3 regions of the Pantoea sp. SM3640 genome follow, and region 2 is predicted to be linked to each of the others. Evidence: predicted binding sites of a transcription regulator. Region 2 holds the regulator's gene; each other region holds the start of a gene.
What was found. The regulator sigma-54, encoded in region 2, starts transcription at its own class of promoters, with help from an activator protein. The targets are predictions, from matches to a motif close to GTTGGCACANNTTTCGCTNT.
Positions count from the first base shown of each region.

Region 1 (6,986 bases), 1.3 Mb from region 2:
ATGGCGCGGGCGTTACGGCTGTTGCGGGTTTTACGTCCTTCCTGATACTGCACCGCCTGCTTGAAGCTACGCTGGGTCGCTTCTTTATAAACTTTGGCGCACTGCACTTTACCGCCGCAAAGCACGGTATAGACGTCTGCTTCTTTGCCGCTTTTCAGCCGCTGCAGCACATCGTCAATGAGGCCGTCATCGACCAGGGGCTGGATTCTGTTTGGGATTTTCATGCGGCTTTATACCTTATTTCACCCGCTTTTCGTATCACTTTGCGATGATGGAAAACATTGGCAATGACTGAACAAAGTATCTGATTCTACCCTGGAAAGATGCGTTGTGGGGATGAACCTTGATGCGTTGCGCTTTTGACCTTTGTTTTATCATAAACAACGGATTAGGCGGGAGAGCAGGGCGGTTTTATCTGCCAGAGATTCGCTTTTTCACGGCACCGGGCAGCATCATGTCAGAGAGATGTGCCTGAATGGCAGGCGGATGCGGGCATAAAGGCCGAAATCCTGCTCACAGAATCCCGGCCTGCCTGCGGGATTACTTCAGACCTTTAAGCACTTTAACCGTGCTTTCGATGTCGATCTCATCTTCGGAGAAGATCAGCGTCGTTCCCTGGAAAGTGGTCACCGCCAGCTTTTTCAGCGAGCGCATCTCACTGGCGTTCGGGTCAGACTTCGGACGGATATTATTCAGCAACAGGCCCACTGAAAGCACCGCGTTCTCTTTATCGACACCAGCATCAACCGGGACGTCTTCGTTGTAAACCAGGTAAGACTTAATCGAAGTGATCTTCAGCCGCTCACCTGCGATATAGATATATTTGCTGGTCGGCGCGACCTTCACCGCATAGGCGGATAAGCCTTTGTTGTTGGTGGTGGGTTCAAATGTCACCGCCGCATCTTTCTTAATCAGATCAGGATTGGCGACTTTAATCACATGAAAATAGCGGTTATCACCGTTTTCATCTTTGATAAAGCCAAAACCTTTATCTTCAAACCAGGTTGTGATCGTTCCGTTCATCGCCATTTTTGCCTGCTTAATCTACTCAGTTTTTTACAGCGCGCAGTGTAAAACACAATGCCTGCGCAGACTATATAAGTCTGGATGATAATTTACGGCCGGGCAAGAGGCTGGGGCGGATGCCCGACGCGGAGGTGAATGCGGTAGTCAGAAAGGTTAACCGGCCGACGGCGCAACGCTCGTCTGCCGGTGCGTATCTCTTACTCGTTGCCCCAGCGGTTCAGGAACTCAGCGATATCATCAATACGGTGCTCATCGATACCCGCTTCGCGCGCCATATCCTGCTGAGACTCTTCACTGATCTCTTCGTTGTTCATCAGACGGGTAATCAGCAGCTGGAAGTAATGCGCCAGCGGAGTACGCTCTGCTTCGCTGACCGGCTTAGCCGCCTCCGTCGCGTACTCGTCTGCGACATCATAATATTTGAGAGAAATTTCGTTATTCATAAGGGGTCCGCAGAGTTGAGAGTAAGTAGCGACCGGATTCTGACCCGGCTTGTGGAGGTATTATTTCGTGTTTGGGTTGGGGCTGTAAAGGGGAACAGGATGCCCGGTTCTGACTAGAGAACCAGCGGCGGAAGCTGTCTGAAGGTGTTGACTAATCCCTCACCCCAGCCTTTACGGATAGTACTGAAGTACGGATGGTCTTCGGTAATGCGGTATTGCCGGGCATCGCTGTAGCTGTCACACGGGTAGATCATCACGTCGATCGGCAGACCAACGGACAGATTGCTGCGCAGGGTCGAATCCAGTGAAATCAGCGCGCATTGCATCGCCTGCTCCAGAGACATGTCGTAGTGCAGCACCCGGTCAATAATCGGTTTGCCGTACTTGCTTTCACCAATCTGGAAATAGGGCGTATCGCGGGTGGCTTCGATGAAATTACCCTGAGGATAAATATGGAACAGGCCAATATCATCCCCGTTGATTTGCCCGCCGAGCAGCAGGTTGCAACTGAAGTCTGTCGTGCTGCCATTCTGTTGCGCCTCACTGTCACGCTGGATCACCTCACGAACCGTTTCACCTATCAGCGACGCGGCCTCATAGAGGCTGGAGACATTCAGCAGATTGGGACAATCGGCATTCCTGCTGCGGTGTCGCAGCAAGCTGATGATACTTTGCGTGGTCGCCAGATTACCGGCAGTCTGAAGCACCAGCGTACGATCGCCGTCCTGATGAAACACGTGCAGTTTACGGAAGGTGGAAATATGATCCACGCCAGCATTGGTACGTGAATCGGATGCAAAGACCAGCCCGGATGACAGGCGCATGGCCACACAATAGGTCATACCACACTTCCTTCAAAAAAAGATTTGCACGCCATCAGCGTGCATGAAGTTTTCACCATCAGCAAGTCGCGATTTACATCATTTGTACGGCAGCAATCGCGCACATATCCTCGTAGCCCCCACCAATGCGTAAACCACGTACCGGACAGGCATCCAGGTAATCAATGCCGACGGCAAGCTTAAGATGTTGATCAGGCATGCGAGTATTGTTGGTGACGTCAAAGCAGTGCCAGCGGTCTTCCACCCAGACTTCGGCCCAGGCATGGGTCGCGACATGGGTAGAATCTTTGCTGTGCAGGTAACCGCTGACGTAGCGGGCCGGTATATTCAGGCTACGACAGCAGCTCAGAAAGACATGCGTATGATCCTGGCAGACGCCGGTACTGGCGGCGAAAGCCTCCGCGGCACTGTCGGTCACAAGGGTAGAACCTGGGGTGTAAGGCATCCTGAGCAGCAGGTCTCCCATCAGGTTTTCCAGGGCGGCCAGTATCGCCTGAGGCTGATGATAACGCAGGGCAAACGCCTGAATCGCCGCATCGGGCTGGGTCAGCGGACTGTGGCGCAGGAAAACCAGCGGCGACAGATGTCCCTGAGCCTGATCTTCAATGCCGTGTTCAATCTCTACCACGCCATGTGCCTGAATGGTGATGGACTCATGCGGTTCATCGAGTGTCAGAACATGCATGATGTTGCCGAAGGCATCCGTGGTGCAGACCGCCTTCTCCGGCAAGGTCAGTTGCCAGGAAAGTATGCGTTGATGAGGCGATTCCTGAGGCGTCAGACGCAGGTACTGGATACTCCGTTGCACTGCCTGGTCGTAGCGATAGTGCGTGTTGTGCTCAATGCTAAGTTTCATTGCGCCTCCAGATACGTGTGATGAATACTTTCGGCGATCTCGTTGACCTGGGCGAGAAAGGCTTCCAGCCAGTTGTTCAGCCCGATTCTGTTCAGGTCTTTCATGGAACTGAAGCGCAGCTCGGCGTGCAGGATGTGCGCGAGGCGGCGTGGCGGGTTTGCACGGCCACCAATCAGCTCCAGTTGCTGAACCATATCGTTGATACACGCCAGCAACGAACGCGGCAGCTCGTTACGCAGGATCATCAGTTCGGCGATGGTCTCCCGGCTCAGGGGCTGCTTATAAATACTATGGTAGGCTTCGCGCGCACTTACTGCCTGCAGCAGTGTGTCCATGCGGTAATATTCGCGCACCGGGTCGTCATCAATGTCCATCAGTCGGTTCTTCACCTCCAGCAGACGGGCGGTGCCATCAGCCCGTTCCAGCAGCGTCCCCAGGCGGATAAAGTGCATCGCATCGCTGCGGAGCAGGGTACCGAACATGGCACCGCGGAACAGATGAGAGCGCTCTTTCACCCAGTCAAAGAAGGCGTCGGCACCGTCTGAGCCGATGCCCTGACGGCGTATCGATTTCATCCCGAGCCAGGTGGCATTGATACACTCCCAGACTTCGGATGACAGGCTGCCACGCACCGCATGCGCGTTGTTCCAGCCCATCTGCAGGCAACTGAAAATGCTGCTGTGATTCCGGTTATCCAGGGCGAAAAAACTGACCAGATTGGGCATCGTCAGTGTCGGGTAGGTTTCAGCATACAGCCCGCTGGTGCTGGTCAGGTTGAGCGGTACCAGCAGATCATGCGTACCCCCGTTACGGATTGGCATCATCGACAGCTTGTTGGTGACGTCCAGCACCCGGGCGATATTTTCTGCCCGCTCCAGATAGCGGGCCATCCAATAGAGTTCACTGGCTGTCCGGCTCAGCATAGATCATCCTCCAGTACCCAGGTGTCCTTGGTTCCGCCGCCCTGAGATGAATTGACGACCAGCGATCCTTCCGTCAACGCGACGCGGGTAAGCCCGCCGGGAACCAGTCGGATCTCCGCGCCACTGAGCGCAAAGGGCCGGAGATCGATGTGACGTGGTGCCAGGCCGTCGTTGACAAACGTGGGGCAGGTGGACAACGCCAGCGTGTTTTGCGCGATGTAATTCTGCGGACGCGCCAGCAACAGATCACGGAAGTGGGCGAGCTCAGCTTTGCTCGCGGCGGGGCCAATCAACATGCCGTAACCCCCAGCGCCGTGAACTTCCTTCACCACCATTTTTTCGAGGTTGGCCAGCACATACGTCAGCTCATTTTTATGCCTGCACTGCCAGGTTGGGACGTTGTTGAGGATCGGTTCTTCCTGCAAATAAAAGCGCACCATATCCGGTACGTAGGGGTAGATAGATTTGTCATCAGCCACACCCGTGCCGATGGCATTGGCCAGGACAACATTGCCAGCCCGGTAAACCGATAGCAGTCCCGGTACGCCGAGCATGGAGTCCGGGCGGAACGCCAGCGGGTCGAGGAAGGCGTCGTCAACCCGACGATAGATCACATGCACTCTGCATGGCCCGGCGGTCGTGCGCATAAACAGCATGCCATCCTTCACGAACAGATCGGCGCTTTCCACCAGCTCAACGCCCATTTGCTGGGCCAGAAAACTGTGTTCGAAGTAAGCGCTGTTAAAGCGGCCTGGGGTTAATACCACCACGGTGGGATCGTTGACGGGTGAGCTTTCGCGCAGCGTTTGCAGCAGATGTGACGGATAGCGTTCTACGGGCGCAATGCGTTGCTGGGCAAACAGTTCCGGATAGAGCCGCATCATCATCTTACGGTTCTCCAGCATATAGGAGACGCCGGAGGGGGTACGCAGGTTATCTTCCAGGACGTAATATTCGCCATCACTGTTGCGCACCATATCCACGCCGATAATGTGTGCATAGATGTTACGGTGGAGATCAACACCCTGCATACAGGGCTGATACTGTTCGTTAGCCAGAACCTGTTCTGCCGGAATGACGCCCGCTTTCAGAATATGTTGTTCATGGTAGATATCGTAGAGAAAGGCATTGAGCGCCTGCACACGCTGGCGAATGCCGGCATCAAGCATGGCCCATTCGGCGGCCGGAATAATACGTGGCACGCTGTCGAACGGGATCAACCGTTCAGCGCCATTGTCGTCATCGTAGACATTGAAGGTAATTCCTACCCGGTGAAACAAAAGGGCGGCTTCTTCCCGCTTGCGCTGTACCGCCTGGTGATCGGCCTGCTGCAGCCATTGCCAGTAGGCGGCGTAGTGGTCACGGTGTTCACCTTCAGCCAGAAGCATCTCATCAAAAAAGGGTGAAGCGGAGAGATTGATATTCAGCATCGTCACCTCGCAGACGTTAAAGGCTGTCAATCTATCCAAGCATAAAGTGTGCCAGCCTCAGAAGAAGCGGAACGGTGCAAAGCCGTGATAGTGCAAGGGTTAAAGCACTTTTTTGGTGCAGGCGCAGAGCAGCAATGTCTTAATATGGCGCTTAGTGTGGCGTGGTGAAAAAACGGTCATGGCTAAGGCGTCTTTAGCCCATGAATGCTGTCGCTCAGACGGTAACGTTAATATGCGGGATTTAATCGATCTGCCGGGCGTGCTCGGGCTGGTGAATCTGGACAAAGTTATCGACGCGCAGCCGGATGTCTATCTGGTCAGCGGCGCCAGGACGCCGAAAGCGGGCGATCCGCTACCCGCCGGTTAAGTGCTGGGCGCGCAGACTACTGCAGAACAGGCGAGTGCCAGCCTGAAGCCGCACTGGCGCGTAAAGGCATCAGCACGCTGAAAGCGGTTGAAGCCGATCGCAGTTTTGGCATCTGGTTCCATTCCTCCTGTAACGTGCTGGCCGTGCAGTTCTTCGCCAGGGGGTTTTATCCGCAGAAGTTTGCCGCTCCCGATGCGTAGCAAACGCAAAAAAACTATAACCCGTTCCTCGCCGTCGAACCGACCGGCACTTACTGGATCGAGTCAAAAGGACTTTGCCCCGACTGCCGGGGCGTTTTAATTCACGGAGAGAAGAGAATGAAGATCAGCTGGTGACCACTGTCTCCGCTATCGAACAGGGTCTTAACGATGCGCCCGGAGTTCTGACAGGCGAAGTATTTTCAATGGCAATACACGCAGTCGGGGGACGCTGTTTTAAGCGCTTTATTCACTACCGGATAATCAGCGTGAAAGAGTATCTTGCGCCTGCATAAATCGCGCACGCCAGGGCTTGAGAACCCACAACGCCAGACCGGCGGTGATGAAGTCGAAGGTAATCGCGCAGCCAAAGACCAGGTGCCAGTTATGAGTGTGCTGATACATCAGCGCCGCCAGCGGACCGCCAAAGATTGCGCCGATACCCTGCGAGATATAGAGCCAGCCATAGTTCGCTGAAGCATTTTCACTGCCAAAGGTGTCAGTCAGTGTGGAGGGGAACAGCGAGAAGATTTCGCCCCAGCCAAAGAACACGACGCCTGAAAGCAGTACGAAGAGCAACGGATCTTCGCGGCAGGCAAGCCACAGCGTCATCGCTACGCCTTCCAGCGCGAAGGCAATAAACATGGTATTTTCACGGCCGTAGCGGTCAGAAATAAAACCAAATAGGGGACGCGTTAATCCGTTAGTGAAACGGTCGATAGTCAGCGCCAGCGGCAGGGCGGCCATGCCGAAAATCACCGCCTTGCTGATGCCGAAGTCTTCGGCAAAAATCGCCATCTGCGAAGTCACCATCAGCCCTGAAGTCGACATCATGGTCATCATCATGAACATCAGCCAGAACAACGGCTGGCGCAGCATTTCCCCGGATTTAAACTGGTACT
Region 1 covers NZ_CP064872.1:759,361-766,346, forward strand. The annotation lists gene IV493_RS03620 (PA4780 family RIO1-like protein kinase) at 1-224, opposite strand, end outside; gene IV493_RS03625 (cold-shock protein) at 541-1,029, opposite strand; gene IV493_RS03630 (YmjA family protein) at 1,224-1,469, opposite strand; gene IV493_RS03635 (proteasome-type protease) at 1,583-2,311, opposite strand; gene IV493_RS03640 (transglutaminase family protein) at 2,385-3,167, opposite strand; gene IV493_RS03645 (alpha-E domain-containing protein) at 3,164-4,090, opposite strand; gene IV493_RS03650 (circularly permuted type 2 ATP-grasp protein) at 4,084-5,520, opposite strand; gene IV493_RS03655 (hypothetical protein) at 5,699-5,887, shown strand; gene oxlT (oxalate/formate MFS antiporter) at 6,349-6,986, opposite strand, start outside.
Region 1: a site for sigma-54 is predicted at 5,557-5,576, ahead of IV493_RS03650 (circularly permuted type 2 ATP-grasp protein). Genes of this name have one in related genera too.

Region 2 (6,986 bases):
CCGTGAGCTGATGGAAGAGTTCCACATCGAGCACCTGCGTGACAGCATGGGTCAGGCACTGTCGGGTGGTGAACGACGTCGTGTTGAGATTGCCCGCGCGCTGGCTGCCAATCCTAAGTTTATTCTGCTGGATGAACCTTTTGCCGGTGTTGACCCTATTTCCGTTATCGACATCAAGAAGATCATTGAGCATCTGCGTGACAGCGGCCTCGGCGTTTTGATTACCGACCATAACGTGCGCGAAACGTTAGCGGTCTGTGAGCGGGCCTATATCGTCAGCCAGGGCCACCTGATTGCGCATGGTACACCCAATGAAATTCTTGCGGATGAGCAGGTTAAGCGGGTTTATTTGGGTGAAGAGTTCAGACTCTGATAAGGTGTCGTTAATACCGATGTTTACCTGGGAACTACCATCCTGTCTATGAAGCAAGGTTTACAACTCAGGTTCAGCCAACAGCTGGCAATGACTCCACAGTTGCAGCAGGCGATTCGTCTGCTGCAACTCTCCACGCTTGAACTCCAGCAGGAGTTACAGCTTGCACTGGAAAGTAATCCCCTGCTTGAGCAGACCGATCTGCATGACGAGATTGACTCCCGGGAATCGTCAGAAGCCGAAGCGCTGGATACCCGTGAAGCGCTTGAGCAGAAAGAGATGCCTGATGAGCTGCCGCTGGATGCCACCTGGGATGAAATCTACACCGCTGGCACCCCTTCCGGCACCGGTACCGATTATCAGGATGATGAGTTGCCGGTCTATCAGGGCGAAACCACGCAGTCACTGCAGGATTACCTGATGTGGCAGGTCGAATTGACGCCTTTCAGCGATACCGACCGCGCGATTGCGACCTCTATCGTCGATGCTATCGATGACACCGGATATCTCACCGTCTCGCTTGAGGAGATCCTCGACAGCATCGGCAATGATGAGCTTGAAGCGGATGAGGTTGAGGCGGTGCTGAAACGCATCCAGCGCTTTGACCCGATCGGTGTGGGCGCACGTGATTTGCGTGACTGTCTGCTGGTTCAGCTCTCCCAGTATGCGCCAGAAACGCCGATGCTGACTGAAGCACGCCTGATTGTCAGCGAACATCTCGACCTGCTGGCCAATCACGACTTCCGTAGCCTGATGCGCGTCACGCGCCTCAAAGAAGAGGTGCTGAAAGAGGCGATGCTGCTGATTCAGTCGCTGGACCCGCGGCCGGGTCAGTCCATCAACACCGGCGAGCCGGAATATGTTATCCCCGATGTGCTGGTGCGTAAGGTCGGCAACCGCTGGACGGTTGAGCTCAATGCCGACAGCGTGCCTCGTCTGAAAATCAACCAGCACTATGCGGCAATGGGCGGTGCAACGCGCAATGACAGCGACAGCCAGTTCATTCGCAGTAATCTGCAGGAAGCGCGCTGGCTGATTAAGAGTCTGGAAAGCCGCAATGACACGCTGCTTAAAGTCACGCGCTGTATCGTTGAGCAGCAGCAGGCGTTCTTTGAGCAGGGTGAAGAATTTATGCGTCCGATGGTGCTGGCCGATATCGCCCAGGCTGTTGAGATGCACGAATCGACCATTTCCCGTGTGACCACGCAGAAATATCTGCACAGCCCGCGTGGCATTTTTGAACTGAAGTACTTTTTCTCCAGCCACGTTAATACGGAAGGTGGCGGTGAAGCCTCCTCTACCGCGATCCGTGCTCTGGTGAAGAAATTAATTTCGGCGGAAAATCCAGCCAAACCCTTGAGCGACAGTAAACTGACCTCCATGTTATCTGATCAGGGGATCATGGTGGCACGGCGTACCGTCGCCAAATATCGTGAGTCTTTATCCATCCCGCCATCGAACCAGCGTAAACAGCTGGTTTGAAAGAAATGAGAAGGAAGACCTATGCAGCTGAACCTGACCGGGCAACATGTTGAAATCACGCCACCTTTACGTGAATTCGTCAGCGGTAAATTTGCCAAACTGGAACACTATTTTGAACATATCAATCAGGTCTATATTGTCCTGAAGGTTGAGAAAGTCACGCAGGTGGCTGACGCAACACTCCACGTGAACGGTGGCGAGCTGCACGCCACGTCGGAAGCGGAAGATATGTATGCGGCAATTGACGGGCTGATCGATAAACTGGCCCGTCAGCTGACCAAACACAAAGATAAACTGAAAAAACACTAACCTTCACGCTAGCTACGCGCGCCTGCCGCGCAGAGCCGACAGGATGGGGCGGATAATCCGCCCCGTTTTGTCATCTGAGCAAGCGCCGTTTGTCGCACATATCAGCGCGCTGGTGGTGAATGGCCTGGTGAACACGCAAGTGAAACGATAATGAACAACGACCTTACACTGGAATTGAGCACAGTGCTTTCGCCAGACTGCACCCGCAGCGGCGTACACTGCCAGAGCAAAAAACGTGCGCTGGAAATCATCAGCGAACTGGCCGCTAAGCAGCTCAACCTGCCGCACCAGACGCTTTTCGAAGCGATTCTGACCCGCGAACGCATGGGCAGTACCGGTATTGGTAACGGAATAGCCATTCCTCACGGCAAGCTAGAAGAGGATACGCTGCGTGCGGTTGGGGTATTTATCAGCCTCGAGCAGCCGATTGCGTTTGATGCCGTCGACAACCAGCCGGTCGACCTGCTGTTTGCATTGCTGGTTCCGGCTGACCAGTGCAAAACACACCTGCACACCCTTTCACTGGTGGCAAAACGTCTGGCAGATAAAACGGTTTGCCGTCGCCTGCGTGCTGCGCAGAGTGATGAAGAACTCTATGCCATTATTACGGAAGTCCAGACAGAGCAGTAACGCGTCTTTACCGGCCCGGTGCCGGTTTTAAAACGGGAGAGAAGGTCATGGTGCTGATGATCGTTAGCGGTCGTTCAGGCTCGGGGAAGTCAGTGGCGCTCCGTGCGCTGGAAGATATGGGATTCTACTGCGTTGATAACCTGCCGGTCGTGCTGCTGCCTGAATTGGCCAATTCGCTGGCGGAACGCAATATTTCGGCGGCGGTCAGCATCGACGTGCGTAACATGCCTGAATCCCCGGAAATTTTTGAAACCGCGCTGAATAATCTGCCTGACACATTTTCACCTCAGCTGCTGTTTCTCGACGCCGATCGCAATACCCTGATTCGCCGTTACAGCGATACGCGCCGTCTGCATCCCCTCTCCAGCAAAAATCTGTCGCTGGAGAGCGCTATCGATGAAGAGAGCGATCTGCTGGAGCCGCTGCGTTCGCGTGCCGATTTGATCATCGACACCTCAGAGATGTCGGTACATGAGCTGGCCGAGATGCTGCGTACCCGTCTGCTGGGCAAGCGTGAACGCGAACTGACCATGGTGTTTGAATCCTTTGGCTTCAAACATGGCATCCCGATTGACGCTGATTATGTCTTTGACGTGCGCTTTCTGCCTAATCCCCACTGGGATCCTAAGCTGCGCCCGATGACCGGCCTTGATCGTCCGGTGGCGGCCTTCCTTGACCGCCACACTGAAGTGCACAACTTTATCTACCAGACACGCAGCTATCTTGAACTCTGGCTGCCGATGCTGGAGACCAACAACCGTAGCTATCTTACCGTGGCGATTGGCTGTACTGGTGGCAAACACCGCTCAGTTTATATTGCAGAACAGCTGGCGGATTACTTCCGTTCGCGCGGTAAGAATGTACAGTCACGCCATCGCACGCTGGAAAAGCGCAAATCATGACCGTCAGACAAACTGTAGAAATCAAAAATAAGCTGGGCATGCATGCCCGTCCGGCAATGAAGTTGTTTGAGCTGGTGCAGAGCTTCGATGCCGAAGTGTTGCTGCGCAACGAAGCGGGCACAGAAGCCGAAGCCAGCAGCGTAATTGCGCTGCTGATGCTCGACTCGGCTAAAGGCGGACACATAGAGATTGAAGCCAGCGGTCCGGAGGAGATCCCGGCGCTGGCAGCGGTCATTGAGCTGTTTGAAGCAGGCTTTGATGAAGACTAAGTCTTAGTCGAGCTTATTACGCTGCAGGAAGCCTTCCCCGCCAAGCTGGCGCATCTGACGCATTATCCACTGCTGTCGCTCTCTGACGTAGCCTGAAGGCGCAGCCGCACGATAACGGATAGGATTAGGCAGAACGGCCGCCAGTAAGGCGGCATCGGCAGCGGTAAGCCGGCTGGCTGGCTTGTGGAAGTAGCGCTGTGAAGCTGCTTCAACGCCAAAGATACCCGGTCCAAACTCTGCAATATTAAGATAGACGGTCAGAATACGTCGTTTCGTCCAGACTGTCTCAATACCTACTGTCAGCCCCGCTTCCAGACCTTTGCGCACCCAGCTGCGGCCATCCCACAGAAACAGATTCTTTGCTGTCTGTTGTGACAGCGTGGAGGCACCACGCATCCGGCTATCGCTGTTATCCAGTACAGATTCAATCGCCGCGACATCGAAACCCCAGTGGTCCGGAAACTTTTGATCTTCTGAGGCGATAACGGCCAGCCCCATCCACGGCGAAATCTCATCATGTCCGACCCAGTCAGAATGGGCGACATAGCTAAAGTCACCGCGTAACAAGGCACCGATCTGTCGTTCAGCCATCACCGCTGAAAACGGTACCGGCAGGAACGAAAAGAGCAAAATTCCCGCCAGCCATACGCCCAGCCATACCAGCATGACACGACCAATAATACGTCTGATACGCTGTCCGACGCTTCCTTTATGCTTGTTCATGCAATCTTCCCATACCTGTTTCAGACGTTAATTAATCACTCATGTAATCACTGCCAGAAAAGCAGCTTTTTCATAAAAATCGCTGAAAACCTTGCGGCGGTTTCCAGACTTTATTCAATCATTTTGCATCAAAATGCTGCAACAGTTCGAAATAGTTCAAGGACTTCCGGTAAAAAGGAATCGGTTCCATTCATTGCCACGGCTTAGCATCTTTCCAGATAAACACTTAATAATGGGTGATAAGCGCCGGTTTAAATCATTCGATATTCTTAACTGTTATTTTTTTATGAATGATGAGCCGCCCAAAGCTTAAACAGAATCACGCTGATAACGTATAAATAAACAGCGCTTAACAGCGTTACTCAGAGTTGTTGTGGCCCTTTTTACTCTCATTAAGCGCAATGATGTCAGTGCAAGTGCAGGACAAAGTTTTAGATTCTTTTTTATCATTCCAAATCGTTTTGGATAATTCGTGTCATTTCAGGGTGGTCACTTGCAATATCAGCGCGTTAGCCTCTCTGAAGAGGCAGAGGTTAATGCCAGCTTAATTTACAGCTGCTCAGCCTTTGCTTTGCAGCTGAGCAGCGTCAAAACTATACCAAAAACCACAAATTTGATTAAAATAACAGCAATGCAGCAGAGAAAATGATTCCTTACTTGACTGTGTTGCCAAATTAATGTTTTCTGTATTTAAACGCTGCTCAATATCACAAATTTTAATGAATCTTGTCGCATGAGAAGATGAATTTGCTAAGGTGATGTCAGTGTTAACCAATACCCTGCGGCTGCATTAATTATTCAAATCATAGCGGCCGCAATGTTTTCCCTGGTGTTGGCGCAGTATTCGCGCACCCCGGCCTCGGCTGGGGTCATTTTTTTCCGGGATATGATTTATCCTGCTCTGCCACCCAGTCGCGCAATACCTGCACATCATGTCGCCACTCATGCTTCAGCTCGTCAATCCATTCAACAACGTTGTCCCACCACGCCGGTAATTCAGGACTCTGGATCTGTTTCGCCAGCATCTGCAAGCGCTGCAGCCCGACCGAACCTGCCGCCCCTTTGATCTTGTGCCCCTCTTCAGCAATGCCTTTTTGATCGCGCGCCATCAGATTCGATTCCAGCACCGCAAGATAGTCCGGCATCATCTTTTCAAACATCGTCAGGCTTTGGGTAATCAGGCCCGGGCCAACCAGCTCGATATACTGTTCGAGCATCGCGACATCCAGCAGCATCCGGGTTTTGTCATCGCTGACCTCTGCGGTTTCCTCTTCCGAATCTGCCTGATAATCCCAGTACTTTTTGATCATCGCGGTCAGCGCCGGCACTGCCAGCGGTTTGCTCAGAACATCATCCATGCCCGCGTCGAAATACTCTTTTTTGTCTTTAAGGACGTTGGCGGTCAGTGCCACCAGCGGTGGCAGATGCGTTCCCTGATACTGCTGGCGAATCGCACGCGAGACATCCAGCCCGGTCATATCGGGCAGCTGAATATCCAGCAGCACCAGATCAAACTCCAGCGGGTCGAACAGCGCCAGCGCTTCGCTGCCGGTCATGGCGACCTCGACGCTACAGCCCAGCTTCTCAAGCACCGAGCGCGCCACAATCACATTCAGCTCAATATCTTCAACCAGCAGGACATGCAGCGCAGGCAGTGGCAGGCTGTCGTCCAGGCCTTCATCCTCCACCTCTTCAGCAATGCGCGGCGCCTTAATCTCTACGGTGAAGCATGAGCCCTGTCCTGGTGCGCTATGTACATGGATGTCACCGCCCATCGCCTGCGCCAGACGACGTGAAACCGCCAGCCCGATACCGGTGCCAGTCGCCGGTTTACCGCCATGCTGATCTTTGACCTGATAGTACATCGCAAAGATCTTATCCTGCTCCTCCTGCCGAATACCCATACCGGAGTCCTGCACCTCAAAGCGCAGCGTTTCGTCCTGCTCATAGGCTACCCGCACCACGATTTCGCCCTGCTGAGTGAACTTCACGGCGTTACCAATCAGGTTCCACAGAATCTGACGCAGACGCGTTCCGTCCGTCGAAATCATATGCGGCAGCGGCAGTTGTGGCGCAAGCACAAACTTCAGCCCTTTTGGCTGAGCCAGCAGGCCGGAAAGATTTTCTAAATCGGCGAGGAAACCGGTGAAGTCGAGCGGCTGATTGTCCAGCTGCACTTTGCGGCGCTCGATTTTGTCCACCTCAATCACATCATTGAAGATGTTGCCCAACGTGATGGCAGAGACGTGAATGGTTTTCAGGTATTTCAGCTGTTCCTGATTAAGGTCGGTATCCAGC
Region 2 covers NZ_CP064872.1:3,441,053-3,448,038, forward strand. The annotation lists gene lptB (LPS export ABC transporter ATP-binding protein) at 1-373, shown strand, start outside; gene rpoN (RNA polymerase factor sigma-54) at 422-1,855, shown strand; gene hpf (ribosome hibernation promoting factor) at 1,877-2,164, shown strand; gene ptsN (PTS IIA-like nitrogen regulatory protein PtsN) at 2,315-2,794, shown strand; gene rapZ (RNase adapter RapZ) at 2,842-3,696, shown strand; gene npr (PTS phosphocarrier protein NPr) at 3,693-3,965, shown strand; gene mtgA (monofunctional biosynthetic peptidoglycan transglycosylase) at 3,969-4,688, opposite strand; gene arcB (aerobic respiration two-component sensor histidine kinase ArcB) at 5,558-6,986, opposite strand, start outside.

Region 3 (6,986 bases), 840 kb from region 2:
TCGGGCGTTTGGCAAACCGCTGGTTTCGACCAGCGCAAACCTGTCAGGCCAGCCTCCCTGCCGTACGGCTGAAGAAGTGAAGCAGCAGTTTGGTGAGCCGTTCCCGGTTCTGTCGGGGAAAACGGGTGGACGACTCAATCCTTCTGAAATCCGCGATGTCATCAGCGGCGAACTCATACGTCAGGGTTAATTCATGGATCACTTCGCCGTTTTCGGTAATCCGATCAGCCACAGTAAATCGCCGCTGATCCATCAGGCTTTCGCTGAGCAGACGGGCATTGAACATCGCTATGGTCGCATCTGTGCCCCGGTTGATGGTTTTCCTCAATCGCTTTCTGCCTTTTTCGAACAGGGAGGTCGTGGTGCCAACGTGACGTTACCCTTCAAACAGCAGGCATGGGAATTTGCCGATCAGCTCAGCGAACGTGCAGCTCTGTCCGGTGCGGTAAACACCGTTAAAAAGCTCAGTGATGGGCAGATCCTGGGAGACAACACGGATGGTATCGGCCTGTTAAGCGATCTTGAACGGCTGAATATGATCAATGCTGGCGACAATGTCTTGCTGGTAGGAGCGGGCGGGGCCGCACGCGGTGTTATTCTGCCGCTGCTTTCAGCAGGCGTGACACTGACCGTCGTCAATCGTACCGCCGCGCGCGCTGAAGAGCTGGCGAACCTGTTTAGCGCGAGCGGGACTATCCGGGCATCTGGTTTTGAGCAACTGACGGATCAGCGCTTTGATCTGATCATCAACGCCACTTCAAGTGGTGTGAATGGAGAAACGCCTCCTTTACCTGCAGAGGTCATCCATTCTGAAGTGCGCTGCTACGACATGTTTTACCAAAGCGGGCTGACGCCTTTTTTACGCTGGTGTCAGGCGCAAGGGAGTGATCATCTGGCCGATGGACTGGGGATGCTGGTGGGTCAGGCTGCGCATGCTTTCTACATATGGCACGGTGTGATGCCGGAAATCACGCCCGTGATTGCTCAGCTTTAGCAGGCCATGCAGCCATGAATCAGGCGATACAGTTCCCGGATGAGGAAACCTATGACGCTGAACTGAACGCGGTCTGTTTTCCAGTACTGGTCAACGGCATGCGGCTGAATTGTGCAATCAGCCGCGATTCGCTAAATTCACGTTTTGGTGAAGGAGAGGCGATGGCGCTGTTTCAGCACCATCGCTGGGATCTGGAAGATGAGGCCGAAGCGGCCATTCGTCAGGATGATATAGATAATCAGGGCTGGATCTGGTTATCTCCCGCCAGATAATCATCCTTCCAGCCAACATAGTTATTAGCGGAACAGCGCAGACCTTCCTTCTCACTGTCATTCAGCGGCCTGACCTGCTTTACCGGGCTACCCAGGTAGAGATAGCCGCTTTCCAGCCTTTTACCGGGCGGCACCAGACTTCCGGCACCAATCATTACCTCTTCTTCTACTATTACGCCATCCAGCAGAATCGATCCCATTCCGACCAGCACGCGATCGCCAATGGTACAGCCGTGTAGCATCGCTTTATGCCCGACGGTGACGTCCTCGCCAATAATAAGAGGGAAGCCCTGGGGGTTGGCGGCTGATTTATGTGTGACGTGCAGAACACTGCCGTCCTGCACATTAGTACGGGCACCAATGCGGACCTGATTCACATCACCTCTTATCGCAACCAGCGGCCAGATGCTCACGTCATCTTCCATAATCACATCACCGACGACAACGCTGCTTGGATCGACCATAACGCGCTGGCCCGTTTGTGGGAAAAGATCTTTATAGGGACGTAGGGCGGAAGTCATCTTGTTCTCCTTTGTTCTATTTTCACTTCAGCCTGATGCCATTTTAGCCAGCTGACAAGCCAATTCTGACGCGGATCGCTGGCGATCTCACCAATCTGGATCATTTATAACCGTTCAGATAAAAGATCCTAAAAAAGGGTTGTGCTCTCAAACGGGATCCCTATAATGCGCCTCCATCGACACGGAACACCGGCAACGGGAAACGGGTTGAGAGGCACAGGAGACTGCGCCGCCGGAGAAAAACTTCTGAGAAAGAGGTTGACTCTGCAGGAGGAAAGCGTAATATACGCCACCTCGCGACAGGACGCTAACGCACTGTTCGCACTGCTCTTTAACAATTTATCAGACAATCTGTGTGGGCACTCGCAGGATTGATATCAGCGTCTTAGGACGTAAAAAATATCAAAGCCTCACGAGTGAACACATAATGAAATTCATTATGACGTTTTACAGATGAGCACCGCTTAACTTGTTTAAGCAAATCAAACTTAAATTGAAGAGTTTGATCATGGCTCAGATTGAACGCTGGCGGCAGGCCTAACACATGCAAGTCGGACGGTAGCACAGAGGAGCTTGCTCCTTGGGTGACGAGTGGCGGACGGGTGAGTAATGTCTGGGGATCTGCCCGATAGAGGGGGATAACCACTGGAAACGGTGGCTAATACCGCATAACGTCGCAAGACCAAAGAGGGGGACCTTCGGGCCTCTCACTATCGGATGAACCCAGATGGGATTAGCTAGTAGGCGGGGTAATGGCCCACCTAGGCGACGATCCCTAGCTGGTCTGAGAGGATGACCAGCCACACTGGAACTGAGACACGGTCCAGACTCCTACGGGAGGCAGCAGTGGGGAATATTGCACAATGGGCGCAAGCCTGATGCAGCCATGCCGCGTGTATGAAGAAGGCCTTCGGGTTGTAAAGTACTTTCAGCGGGGAGGAAGGCGGTGCGGTTAATAACCGCGTCGATTGACGTTACCCGCAGAAGAAGCACCGGCTAACTCCGTGCCAGCAGCCGCGGTAATACGGAGGGTGCAAGCGTTAATCGGAATTACTGGGCGTAAAGCGCACGCAGGCGGTCTGTTAAGTCAGATGTGAAATCCCCGGGCTTAACCTGGGAACTGCATTTGAAACTGGCAGGCTTGAGTCTTGTAGAGGGGGGTAGAATTCCAGGTGTAGCGGTGAAATGCGTAGAGATCTGGAGGAATACCGGTGGCGAAGGCGGCCCCCTGGACAAAGACTGACGCTCAGGTGCGAAAGCGTGGGGAGCAAACAGGATTAGATACCCTGGTAGTCCACGCCGTAAACGATGTCGACTTGGAGGTTGTTCCCTTGAGGAGTGGCTTCCGGAGCTAACGCGTTAAGTCGACCGCCTGGGGAGTACGGCCGCAAGGTTAAAACTCAAATGAATTGACGGGGGCCCGCACAAGCGGTGGAGCATGTGGTTTAATTCGATGCAACGCGAAGAACCTTACCTACTCTTGACATCCACGGAATTCGGCAGAGATGCCTTAGTGCCTTCGGGAACCGTGAGACAGGTGCTGCATGGCTGTCGTCAGCTCGTGTTGTGAAATGTTGGGTTAAGTCCCGCAACGAGCGCAACCCTTATCCTTTGTTGCCAGCGATTCGGTCGGGAACTCAAAGGAGACTGCCGGTGATAAACCGGAGGAAGGTGGGGATGACGTCAAGTCATCATGGCCCTTACGAGTAGGGCTACACACGTGCTACAATGGCGCATACAAAGAGAAGCGACCTCGCGAGAGCAAGCGGACCTCACAAAGTGCGTCGTAGTCCGGATCGGAGTCTGCAACTCGACTCCGTGAAGTCGGAATCGCTAGTAATCGTGGATCAGAATGCCACGGTGAATACGTTCCCGGGCCTTGTACACACCGCCCGTCACACCATGGGAGTGGGTTGCAAAAGAAGTAGGTAGCTTAACCTTCGGGAGGGCGCTTACCACTTTGTGATTCATGACTGGGGTGAAGTCGTAACAAGGTAACCGTAGGGGAACCTGCGGTTGGATCACCTCCTTACCTGAAGATACCTTCCCGCGCAGTGCTCACACAGATTGTCTGATAAAAAGTAATGAGCAGGACGGCTGCGAAGTCGTGACACTATCGTGTCCCCTTCGTCTAGCGGTTAGGACTCCGCCCTTTCACGGCGGCAACAGGGGTTCGAATCCCCTAGGGGACGCCACCTGCTTGGTGACAGGTGAAAGGTGTCTCCATACAGTATCTCAAAACCGTTCGGGTTGCGTAAGCAGCCGGGTCGCGTTTGAGATATTTGCTCTTTAACAATCCGGAACAAGCTGAAAATTGAAACGACGTGTCGTTTTCATTCTCCGTAATAAGAATGAAAAATACGATACGTTCGAGTCTCTCAAATGCTTGCAGCTCGCAGCGTTGAAAAACGCCTGTGGGTTGTGAGGTTAAGCGACTAAGCGTACACGGTGGATGCCCAGGCAGTCAGAGGCGATGAAGGACGTGCTAATCTGCGTAAAGCGACGGTAAGGTGATATGAACCGCTACAGCCGTCGATGTCCGAATGGGGAAACCCGGTGCACTCTGTGCATCATTGCAGCATGAATACATAGTGCTGCAAGGCGAACCGGGGGAACTGAAACATCTAAGTACCCCGAGGAAAAGAAATCAACCGAGATTCCCCCAGTAGCGGCGAGCGAACGGGGAGCAGCCCAGAGCCTGAATCAGCATGTGTGTTAGTGGAAGCGTCTGGAAAGTCGCAGGGTACAGGGTGATACTCCCGTACACAAAAGCGCATATGCTGTGAGCTCGATGAGTAAGGCGGGACACGTGGTATCCTGTCTGAATATGGGGGGACCATCCTCCAAGGCTAAATACTCCTGACTGACCGATAGTGAACCAGTACCGTGAGGGAAAGGCGAAAAGAACCCCGGCGAGGGGAGTGAAACAGAACCTGAAACCGTGTACGTACAAGCAGTGGGAGCCTTGATTTATCAGGGTGACTGCGTACCTTTTGTATAATGGGTCAGCGACTTATATTCTGTAGCAAGGTTAACCGTATAGGGGAGCCGCAGGGAAACCGAGTCTTAACTGGGCGTTAAGTTGCAGGGTATAGACCCGAAACCCGGTGATCTAGCCATGGGCAGGTTGAAGGTTGGGTAACACTAACTGGAGGACCGAACCGACTAATGTTGAAAAATTAGCGGATGACCTGTGGCTGGGGGTGAAAGGCCAATCAAACCGGGAGATAGCTGGTTCTCCCCGAAAGCTATTTAGGTAGCGCCTCGTGAACTCATCTTCGGGGGTAGAGCACTGTTTCGGCTAGGGGGCCATCCCGGCTTACCAACCCGATGCAAACTGCGAATACCGAAGAATGTTATCACGGGAGACACACGGCGGGTGCTAACGTCCGTCGTGAAGAGGGAAACAACCCAGACCGCCAGCTAAGGTCCCAAAGTCATGGTTAAGTGGGAAACGATGTGGGAAGGCACAGACAGCCAGGATGTTGGCTTAGAAGCAGCCATCATTTAAAGAAAGCGTAATAGCTCACTGGTCGAGTCGGCCTGCGCGGAAGATGTAACGGGGCTAAACCATGCACCGAAGCTGCGGCAGCGACGCTTAGGCGTTGTTGGGTAGGGGAGCGTTCTGTAAGCCGTTGAAGGTGTGCTGTGAGGCATGCTGGAGGTATCAGAAGTGCGAATGCTGACATAAGTAACGATAAAGCGGGTGAAAAGCCCGCTCGCCGGAAGACCAAGGGTTCCTGTTCAACGTTAATCGGAGCAGGGTGAGTCGACCCCTAAGGCGAGGCCGAAAGGCGTAGTCGATGGGAAACAGGTTAATATTCCTGTACTCGGTGTTACTGCGAAGGGGGGACGGAGAAGGTTATATCAGCCGGGCGACGGTTGTCCCGGTTTAAGCGTGTAGGCGGAGGGTCCAGGTAAATCCGGTCCCTTATTAACGCTGAGGCGTGACGACGAGGCACTACGGTGCTGAAGTGATAAATGCCCTGCTTCCAGGAAAAGCCTCTAAGCATCAGGTAACACAGAATCGTACCCCAAACCGACACAGGTGGTCAGGTAGAGAATACCAAGGCGCTTGAGAGAACTCGGGTGAAGGAACTAGGCAAAATGGTGCCGTAACTTCGGGAGAAGGCACGCTGGCGCGTAGGTGGAGGGACTTGCTCCCCGAGCCGAAGCCAGTCGAAGATACCAGCTGGCTGCAACTGTTTATTAAAAACACAGCACTGTGCAAACACGAAAGTGGACGTATACGGTGTGACGCCTGCCCGGTGCCGGAAGGTTAATTGATGGGGTTATCCGCAAGGAGAAGCTCTTGATCGAAGCCCCGGTAAACGGCGGCCGTAACTATAACGGTCCTAAGGTAGCGAAATTCCTTGTCGGGTAAGTTCCGACCTGCACGAATGGCGTAATGATGGCCAGGCTGTCTCCACCCGAGACTCAGTGAAATTGAACTCGCTGTGAAGATGCAGTGTACCCGCGGCAAGACGGAAAGACCCCGTGAACCTTTACTACAGCTTGACACTGAACATTGAGCCTTGATGTGTAGGATAGGTGGGAGGCTTTGAAGCGCGGACGCCAGTCTGCGTGGAGCCAACCTTGAAATACCACCCTTTAATGTTTGATGTTCTAACGTAGGCCCGTGATCCGGGCTGCGGACAGTGTCTGGTGGGTAGTTTGACTGGGGCGGTCTCCTCCTAAAGAGTAACGGAGGAGCACGAAGGTCAGCTAATCACGGTCGGACATCGTGAGGTTAGTGCAATGGCATAAGCTGGCTTGACTGCGAGAGTGACGGCTCGAGCAGGTGCGAAAGCAGGTCATAGTGATCCGGTGGTTCTGAATGGAAGGGCCATCGCTCAACGGATAAAAGGTACTCCGGGGATAACAGGCTGATACCGCCCAAGAGTTCATATCGACGGCGGTGTTTGGCACCTCGATGTCGGCTCATCACATCCTGGGGCTGAAGTAGGTCCCAAGGGTACGGCTGTTCGCCGTTTAAAGTGGTACGCGAGCTGGGTTTAGAACGTCGTGAGACAGTTCGGTCCCTATCTGCCGTGGGCGCTGGAGAATTGAGGGGGGTTGCTCCTAGTACGAGAGGACCGGAGTGAACGCACCACTGGTGTTCGGGTTGTCATGCCAATGGCATTGCCCGGTAGCTAAGTGCGGAAAAGATAAGTGCTGAAAGCATCTAAGCACGAAACT
Region 3 covers NZ_CP064872.1:282,447-289,432, forward strand. The annotation lists gene tsaC (L-threonylcarbamoyladenylate synthase type 1 TsaC) at 1-190, shown strand, start outside; gene aroE (shikimate dehydrogenase) at 194-994, shown strand; gene IV493_RS01415 (DUF1488 domain-containing protein) at 1,009-1,266, shown strand; gene IV493_RS01420 (gamma carbonic anhydrase family protein) at 1,233-1,787, opposite strand; rRNA gene IV493_RS01425 (16S ribosomal RNA) at 2,278-3,819, shown strand; tRNA gene IV493_RS01430 (tRNA-Glu) at 3,908-3,982, shown strand; rRNA gene IV493_RS01435 (23S ribosomal RNA) at 4,213-6,986, shown strand, end outside.
Region 3: a site for sigma-54 is predicted at 2,062-2,081, ahead of IV493_RS01420 (gamma carbonic anhydrase family protein). Genes of this name have one in related genera too.